4 regions of the Luteimonas sp. AC640a genome follow, and region 1 is predicted to be linked to each of the others. Evidence: predicted binding sites of a transcription regulator. Region 1 holds the regulator's gene; each other region holds the start of a gene.
The links. The regulator FliA, encoded in region 1, starts transcription of late flagellar genes. The targets are predictions, from matches to a motif close to TAAAGTTTNNCNNNCNNNGGCCGATAA.
Positions count from the first base shown of each region.

Region 1 (2,186 bases):
GCCAACCTGTCGGTGGCGCTTTCGGGCATGGGCCAGCGCACGTTGCTGCTGGACGCCGATCTGGGCCTGGCCAACGTCGACGTGCTGCTGGGCCTGTCGCCGCAGCGCACGCTGGCCGACCTGGTCGCCGGACGCTGCGAACTCGACGATGTGATCCTCGAAGGTCCGGGCGGTGTGCTGGTCGTGCCCGCCGCATCGGGTCGCCGGCATATGGCCGAACTGCGTCCCGCCGAACACGCGGGCCTGGTCAACGTCTTCAACGACCTGCAGCGTGATCTCGACCTGCTGGTGGTGGACACCGCAGCCGGCATCACCGATTCGGTGCTGACTTTCTGCCAGGCCGCGCACGACGCCTTGGTCGTGGTCTGCGACGAACCGGCCTCGATCACCGACGCGTACGCATTGATCAAGGTGCTGGCGCGCGAGCGTGGCGTCGACCGGGTGCAGGTCGTCGCCAACATGGTCCGCAGCCCGCAGGAAGGCCGCAACCTGCACGACAAGCTCTCGCGCGTCTGCGAACGCTTCATCGGCGGCGTGTCGCTGAACTACCTCGGCGCGGTGCCGCAGTGCGACTGGCTGCGCATGGCAGTGCAGCGCCAGCAGGCTGTGGTGCTGGCCTATCCGGGCAGCCCATCGGCGCGTGCGCTGGTCGAGATCGCCCGCCGCATCTCGCGCTGGCAGGCGCCGACCGCGCCGCGCGGGCATGTCGAGTTCTTTGTCGAGCGCATGCTGCGCCAGGGAGTGACCGCATGAACCTCGCCGCCCGCCAGTACCAGGCGGTGCAACGCACGGCCGCGGTCGACCCGCTGGTCCAGCATGCCGAACTGGTTCGCCGTATCGCCCATCACCTCGCAGCGCGCCTGCCGGCCAGTGTGGAGATCGACGACCTCGTGCAGGCCGGCATGATCGGCCTGCTCGAAGCCTCGCGCAGCTACGACGCCGACCAGGGCGCCTCGTTCGAGACCTACGCGTCGATCCGCATCCGTGGCTCGATGATCGACGAAATCCGCCGTGGCGACTGGGTCCCCCGCTCCGTGCACCGGCGCGCACGTGAAGCTGCGGCGGCGATCCGAGAGATCGAACAGAGCAGCGGACGCGCGGCCAGCGCGCAGGAAGTCGCTGCCAAGCTCGAACTTCCCCTGGGCGAGTACCAGCGCCTGCTGGAGGACGCTGCGCGCGGGCAGGTACTCAGCCTGGATTCGCACGTCGAAGATCACGGCGAGGTGGAGCCGGTCAGCCGGGGCGGCGGGCCCACGCCACAGGAAGCGCTGGTGCGCGGTGAATTCGGCCGTGAGCTCGCCAAGGCGATCGGCCACCTGCCAGAGCGTGAGCAACTGGTGCTGTCGCTGTACTACGAGCAGGAGCTCAACCTGAAAGAGATCGGTGCCGTGCTCGGCGTCAGCGAGTCCCGCGTCTGCCAGATCCACGGGCAGGCGGTGATCCGCCTGCGCGGCCGTCTCACCGCCTTCCAGCTCGCCGATACGGGCTTCGGCCTCGACGACTGACGATCGGGATGCGGCGGCGCATCCCATCCCACACTGTTGCACGCTCTTTTTGAGGAACACGTTTTGAACAAGAACATCCGCATCCTGATCGTCGACGATTTCTCGACGATGCGCCGGATCGTCAAGAACCTGCTGTCCGATCTCGGCTTCAACAATACGGTCGAGGCGGAAGACGGCCACAGCGCGCTGTCCGTGCTGCGCCAGGACGCGGTGGAGCTGGTCATCACCGACTGGAACATGCCGGGCATGACCGGCATCGAGTTGCTGTGCGCGATCCGCGCCGATCCCAAGTTCCGCCCGTTGCCGGTGCTGATGGTGACCGCCGAAGCCAAGCGCGAGCAGATCATCGAAGCTGCCCAGAACGGCGTGAACGGCTACATCATCAAACCCTTCACCGCGCAGACGCTGGAAGAAAAGCTCGGCAAGATCTTCGAGCGCCTCGGGAACGCGGCATGACCACGCCCGACAACGAACGCGCCCGACTGGCGAACATGCTGCACGACGCGCTGGAAGCACTGGAGCGCGGCGACGAGGAAGGTTGGCGCCAACAGGTCGACGCATTGGCGAATGCGCGTGCGCGCAGCCTCGTCACCGGCCTGGGCCGGCTTGCGCGCGAACTGTCGCAGGCCCTCGACACGCTGCCGCCGACGCCCGCAGAAGGCAGCGATCTGGACGATGCCT
Region 1 is NZ_CEEDOV010000007.1:561,210-563,395, reverse strand. It holds gene ACZ9YD_RS06805 (P-loop NTPase) at 1-753, shown strand, start outside; gene ACZ9YD_RS06800 (RNA polymerase sigma factor FliA) at 750-1,505, shown strand; gene ACZ9YD_RS06795 (chemotaxis response regulator CheY) at 1,569-1,961, shown strand; gene ACZ9YD_RS06790 (protein phosphatase CheZ) at 1,958-2,186, shown strand, end outside.

Region 2 (2,186 bases), on a different contig from region 1:
GAATCGCGAGCTCCTGTCCGGCTTCCAGTTCCGCGGTTGGCTCGAGCTGATTCGCCTCAGCAAGATCCTGAAGCTGCAGATTGCGCGCGGCGGCAATGCTGGCGAGCGTTTCGCCGTTGTTGACGGTGTAGGTCATGGGAGGCGCAGTCCTTCGGGCATTTGGCAGAGATGAAACCGCGTCCGGGGCGCCGCGTCAGCCCGGGGCAAGCCCTAGGTGTGGGCGGTTCGCCGCTTTGCCCGCCTGGCCGACTGAAATCGTGCTTCCCCGAATCGCAACCACGGGGCGCTTCTCAGCGTCCTGTCCGGTTTTCGCAGTCTGGAACTTCGCATCAACGCAGGTTGACGAACCCTTCCGCGTCGACGTTGCCGTGCGCGATCCGGTCACGCATGTCCGCGGTGCTCAGGCCGGTATCGAGCGGAGATGCAGACGGTCAACGAAAGTCGTCCAGTTGCCGCCCCATTCCAGGCCCATACCGGTGCAGATGCGGCCGATGGCATCCGGGTCGGAGCTACCGTTGATGCTGCGGTTCGGGCGCACTTCGACGACGTCGAAAGTGGTGGCGAAGGTCGGTTGCTGCAGCCGACGTTGGCGTTGGCGTTGGCGTTGGCGTTGGCGTTGGCGTTGGCGACGATATCGACAACGCAAGAATCAATGTGCGATGTCCGCCCTTGCGCGCGCTACAGCTTCACCGCTTGCCCTGTTGCTCTTGACCGACTCGCTGCCCGCTACGTGGTGCGCCACGTTGGCATTCGCGCGTCCGTGATCGACGCGGATACGAGAGCGACGATCGCAGGCGCCGTTGTCGATGAGGGGTTCGATGCCGGGCAGCCCCGCATCCTGGCCAGCTTGCGCCCGAGGCGCGGCGCGCGATCACGCCGTTGATGGGCGAGGCGCTGGTGCGCTGGTGCCTCTGGATTTGCAGCGAGGGCTGCCAACCACAGCGCGCGGCGCGGCGCGCAGGCTGGAATGCTGATTTCCCGCGGCCCCGTATCCGTCATCTCGGTACCGTCCCACTGACCCGCTCGGACACGGGAGACGATCGAAGCTGCGCGTCCGATCTATGAGCGAACAGTCCCTGCCTCGACCAAGAACGGGGTCACGAAGAGCGAGGCATGTTCGCGCCTCCCTTCCACACACCCAAACGAAGAAGAACGAAGGTCTGCTGAAGCGGGAGACCCGCCGCGCGCGACGCGCTCAAGTTGGGCACGCGCGCGCCGATACGGACACTGGTCCTTTGCTTTCAGCTCATTCGTTGCGGTGCCTGTCTGAAAGCGCCTGGCGCGCTGGCGGGTGTTGCCGGAAGGACTGCAAGCGGGAGACGACCCGCCCGCAGACTGGCTGACGCCCGATGCTCCGTACGATCCGATCCGACCAGCTCAAGCCCGGTATGCATGTCCAGCGCCTGTGCGGCTCCTGGCTCGACCATCCGTTCTGGCGTACGTCGTTCCTGGCCGATGCCGACGCCGTGGCGAAGATCTGCGCCAGCGGTGTCGAGACGCTGGTGATCGATTGCACGCTGGGCAGCGATGTGTCGCCCGAGCCGCTGGCACAGGCAGCGGCAGCACCGGAGGCCACGCAGGCCGCATCGCCTGTGTCCGCGCCGCGCGAGGCGACACCGCAGGTCGACACCGGCAACTTCGAGGTCGAGGTCAAAAGCGCGCGCGCGCTGTTGCAGGACGGCCGGGCGCTGGTCGAGGCGATGTTCGGCGAGGCGCGTCTGGGACGAAACGTCGATACCGGTGCGGCCACGCCACTGGTGGCGGCGGTCTGTGCTTCGGTGCTGCGCAATCCGCATGCCTTGATCAGCGTGGCCCGACTGAAGACGGCCGACGATTACACCTATCTGCATTCGATGGCGGTCGCCGGCCTGATGACCATGCTGGCACGCGGCATGGGCCTGCCCGAGGACGAGGTGCACGCGGCCGCGAAGGGTGGCCTGCTGCATGACATGGGCAAGGCGATGTCGCCGCCGCACGTGCTCAACAAGCCGGGGCGACTGACCGAGGCGGAGTTCGACGTGATGCGCCGACATCCCGAACAAGGCCATCGCCTGCTGGTGGACAGCGGCGTGGACGACGCCGCCGCGCTCGACATCGCGCTGCATCATCACGAGAAAATGGACGGCACCGGTTATCCGCGTCAGCTGGAGGGCGAGGGGATCTCGCAGATGGCGCGAATGGCCGCG
Region 2 is NZ_CEEDOV010000010.1:184,095-186,280, forward strand. It holds gene ACZ9YD_RS09940 (LysM peptidoglycan-binding domain-containing protein) at 1-136, opposite strand, end outside; gene ACZ9YD_RS09945 (M15 family metallopeptidase) at 401-538, opposite strand; gene ACZ9YD_RS09950 (HD-GYP domain-containing protein) at 1,350-2,186, shown strand, end outside.
Region 2: a site for FliA is predicted at 1,196-1,222, ahead of ACZ9YD_RS09950 (HD-GYP domain-containing protein). Genes of this name have one in related genera too.

Region 3 (2,186 bases), on a different contig from region 1:
GCGGTGAACTGCACGGCCTGTTCGGCGTCGCCCCGCCGGATCGCACACCGCCGTCGATCTCGATCACCCCGGCCGCGCGCGAGATGATCGCCAAGGCGGTCGGCGACGCCGGCGGCGACTACGTGCTGCAGGTCGACATCGACGGCAACTTCCGCACCCGCCTGCAGCTCGCACCGCGCAGCGCCTCGGCGATCATCGCCCAGGCCGACGGCATCGACGTGCAGTTCGACCTCGCCGGCGCACGCCGCGCCGAGGGCATGACGATCGACTTCGCCGACGACATTCGCGGCCGCGGTCTGGTCATCGACAACCCGAACGCGCCGAAGCCGGTGCAGGACATCAGCCCGGCCGACGCCAACGACCGCCTCGCCGCCGGCACGCTGACCCTCGTCGACGTGCGCCCGCCGGACGAGCGCGCGACCGCCAGCGTCGCGCGTCCGTTCGAAGTGCTCGACGGCGACGCGATCACCCGCCTGCAAGAGTTGCCCAAGGACACGCCGCTGGCGTTCCTGTGCCACCACGGTGGCCGCAGCCAGCAGGCCGCCGAGCATTTCCGCAACCAGGGGTTCACCCACATCTACAACGTCGCCGGCGGCATCGATGCCTGGAGCGATAGCGTGGACGGCGGCGTGCCGAAGTACTGAGTCCCCGATGCGGTCACCCGTTCCGGGTGGCCGCGTCCCGACTGTCCGTGAAGGGTCGCAGGTCGGGCGTCCGGCGCTGCCCGTTACACGTCGGCGCGCTCAAGTCGCGCGTGGATCGGCCGATAGCGGATGACCGATTCCGGGAGATGACGCGCACGCGCGGACCATCGCCTTCACGCCGTGAGTGCCATGCCCAAGCCGACCGACGCCAACGTCGCCGCCGAACCCCCATTCCGTGGGCGGGCGCGTGATGCTGGCAGTGCGATCGGCGCCGAGGCACTGGTGGCGCTGTTCGCGGGCGTCGATGAACCACAGCGCCTGCTGGTCGCGTTCGCCGATGGCATGGCTGGCCTGCATGACGAGCTGGGCGACCTGGGCCGCTATCTGCAGGCGGCATCCAAGTCAGGCGATTGGCTGACCTACGGGCGCGCGATGCGCCAGCTGATCGACAAGTACGTCCGTCACGTCGAACTGGAGACGCCGCCACCGGGCGGCGCGGAAATCGAACGTCTGCGCGACCTGCTGCGCCACACTCTGGGCGCGGCGCTTGCGGCACTGCTGCGCAACGATCCGGCGCTGTCGGACGAGGCGCTCTCACTGGCCACCGGATTCCGCAACTGGACGCCTGGCCAGGACCTCACGGGGCTCGCACGACGACTGACCGATCTGTGCCACCGGGTCGGCGTGCACACCCAGGACACCGAAGAACAGCTCTCGCTGCTGATCGGCCTGTTCGACCTGCTGCTGGAGAATGTCGGCGAGCTGCTGGAGGAGAAGAGCTGGCTGCACGGCCAGGTTGCCCAGATCCGCAGCCTGCTGGCCGGGCCGATGGACAAAACGACCATGCAGGAAGCGCGCGCCAACCTGCGCGAAGTCCTGTACCGGCAGACCTTGCTCAAGGCGGGCATCGACGAGTCGCGGACGGCGATGCGCTCGATGATGGGCACGTTCGTCGAACGCCTCGACAGCATGGCCACGCACACCGGCGAGTTCCAGGACCGTTTGGCCGGACATGCAAGCCGGATCCGCGAGTCGCGCAGCATCGCCGAATTCAACGGCGTGCTGGACGCGGTGCTCGACGACACCGGACGTATCCAGGCCCGCGCGATCCGCGCGCGTGACGATCTGGTGGCCGCGCGCCGCGAACTGGAAGAAAGCGAGCGGCGCATCCACCAGCTGGAACAGAAACTCAGCGACGCCTCGGGCCTGGCGCGCGAGGACGAGCTCACCGGCTGCCTCAACCGCCGCGGTTTTGACGAGGCCTTCGAGCGGGAGGCTGCGCGCATGCGCGAAGACCGCCCCTTGTGCATGGCGCTGGCCGACCTCGACGATTTCCGCCGCCTCAATGCAGTGCACGGCCATCTGGGCGGCGACGCGGCGCTGCGCCACTTCGCCGACGTGACCAAGTTGACGCTGCGCGACAACGATGTCGTCGGCCGTTTCGGCGGCGAGGAATTCGTGATCCTGATGCCGGCGACCACCTTGCCGCATGCGTTGGCCGCGTTCGCTCGCCTGCGCACGGTGTTGCACCACCGCCCGGTG
Region 3 is NZ_CEEDOV010000010.1:417,199-419,384, forward strand. It holds gene grxD (Grx4 family monothiol glutaredoxin) at 1-644, shown strand, start outside; gene ACZ9YD_RS10950 (GGDEF domain-containing protein) at 834-2,186, shown strand, end outside.
Region 3: a site for FliA is predicted at 744-770, ahead of ACZ9YD_RS10950 (GGDEF domain-containing protein). Genes of this name have one in related genera too.

Region 4 (2,186 bases), on a different contig from region 1:
CCTTGACCGGCGACGCCGCGGGCGCCGCGTTCAGCGCGATCAGGGTGCCGGGTGCGGCCGGGTTGCGGCTGTTGCGGATGCGCACCGGCGTGCCGCGCGACTGCACCGGCGCCAGCGTCTGCGGGTGCAGCACCGTGGCGCCGAAGTAGGCGAGTTCGCAGGCCTCCGCATACGACATCGACTCGAGGCAGACAGCGTCGGGCACGAGCCTCGGATCAGCGGACAGCACACCGTCGACATCGGTCCAGATCGTCAGCGCGTCGGCATCGAAGAGGTTGGCGAAGATCGCCGCGGAGTAGTCGCTGCCGTTGCGACCCAGCGTCGTGTCGCGGCCGTCGGCATCGCGCGCAACGAAGCCGGTGATCACGACATCTCGTGCGCCGTGCGCAAGACGCCACGTCGCGAGTCGGGCGCGGCTGGCATCCCAGTCGACAACGGCGCCCATCTCGGCGGCGTGGACGACCAGGACCTCGCGCGCATCGAGCCGGTGCCAGTCCGGACCAAGTGCGGCTTGTGCGAGCCGCGAGGCCAGTTGCTCGCCGCAGCCGTGGATGCGCGCGAGGCGCGCGTCCCGCGATTGCGGATCGACACCGGATTCGTGGTCCTGCAGATCGTGCGCCAGCGCAGAGAACTCCGCCTCGAGCGCGACGTGCAGCGGACCGCCCGCTTCGGATTCGAACGCATCCGCCGTGTCGAGATGGCGCTGGCGCAGTGCCTCCCAGCCCGGCTTCCAGTCTTCGCCGGCAGCGGCCGCATCGCCGAGTGCGACCAGCGCATTGGTGGTGCCCGCCATCGCCGAGACCACGACCGGCCGCAAGCGCGCGTCGGCAGGCACGAGGACGGCGAGCCTGCCGATATGTGCGGCATCGGCCAGGCTGCTGCCACCGAACTTGTGCACGTGACAGGCGAGTGCGGGCGATGCCAAGGGGGCGGGTGAAGCGAGTGGCGCGACAGCGGACATCGGAGAACTCCTCATGGAGCTCCGCAGCCGGCAGGGTCGGGACGAGGCGTCCGCACCCCGGGTCGGGATGCGGAGCGGGCGGTCAGATCAACTGGCGCACGTCCACATCCCGGGGCCGGTGGTACCGGTGCCGGGGATGGTGGTCGTGGTAATGGTCATCGTCAGGGAGGCAGGAGTCGTCGCACGTGGCTGCTCACCGGCATGACCGGTAGCGAGGCTGCGGGGCGAGTGCGTGTTGCGATGCGTCATGGCCGCAGAACAGCATGGGGCTTCGTGCGGTGTCAACAGTTCGATCTGAAACGATGGGACGTCCTGCCACCGAGCATCGCGCTGGACCTCAATTCGGCGGGCCTACGGCCGCTAACGAGGCGGGGCGGAAGCGCAACGGATTGATCATCATGTCGGAGTGCGGGAACGTCGCGACCTCATGCGTCATGGACGGTTTGCCGGACGCACCCATTGGCCTGTTGCGCCTGACCAGTCACGGGCGCATTGACGAGGCGAATGCCGTGGCACGGGATCTGCTCGGCCTGGGGGCCAGGCCGGATACCGGTTGGCCGGCACCCTGGGGCGTTCCACGCGACGCACTTCAAGCGCCCGAGGGTGTCTGGATCGCACCCGGCGGCGACCCCGCGCGTCGGCTGCGTTACCGGCGCGCAGGCGAGGGCTGGCTGGTATCGCTGCCGCACGCCGAGACTGCAGCACTGCTGCGCGACCAGGCACGTCGGGAAGCAGGTGCGCCTGCGCTGTCGATGTCGATGTCGGTGGCCAGCGCCGAACCGGCGGACGACGCGCGCGGTCTGCTGGTCCGGGTGGGTGCCGGCCTGACCGCCTGCGATCTGGACCTGGACCTGGAGCTGGGCGACAGCGCACTGGCGGCCGAGTGTCACCTGTCCGCTGGCTTCGGCAATCTGACCGAGGCGATCCGACAGGCGGTGGCGCTGTCGGTTGATATCGCTGGTGCGGTGCCGGAGGTGGTCGCGGACAACGATCGCCTGGTGCAGCAGTCGCAGACCCAGGTCGATGCACTCGTCGAGGTCATGGCTGCAAGCCGTCGCCTGCTCGACGGTGTACAGGCCGCCGCCAACGAATTGTCGGCCGTCCGCGCCGAAGCCGCGCGCGCGGATGCCAGCGTGCGCGCCGGTCGCGAGGCGGCGGCGGTCCTGGCGGACGCGATCTGCGAGGTGGAGCGTCGCGTCACGCGGGCGACTGAAGTCATCGCAGT
Region 4 is NZ_CEEDOV010000006.1:56,013-58,198, forward strand. It holds gene thrA (bifunctional aspartate kinase/homoserine dehydrogenase I) at 1-961, opposite strand, end outside; gene ACZ9YD_RS03765 (methyl-accepting chemotaxis protein) at 1,396-2,186, shown strand, end outside.
Region 4: a site for FliA is predicted at 1,299-1,325, ahead of ACZ9YD_RS03765 (methyl-accepting chemotaxis protein). Genes of this name have one in related genera too.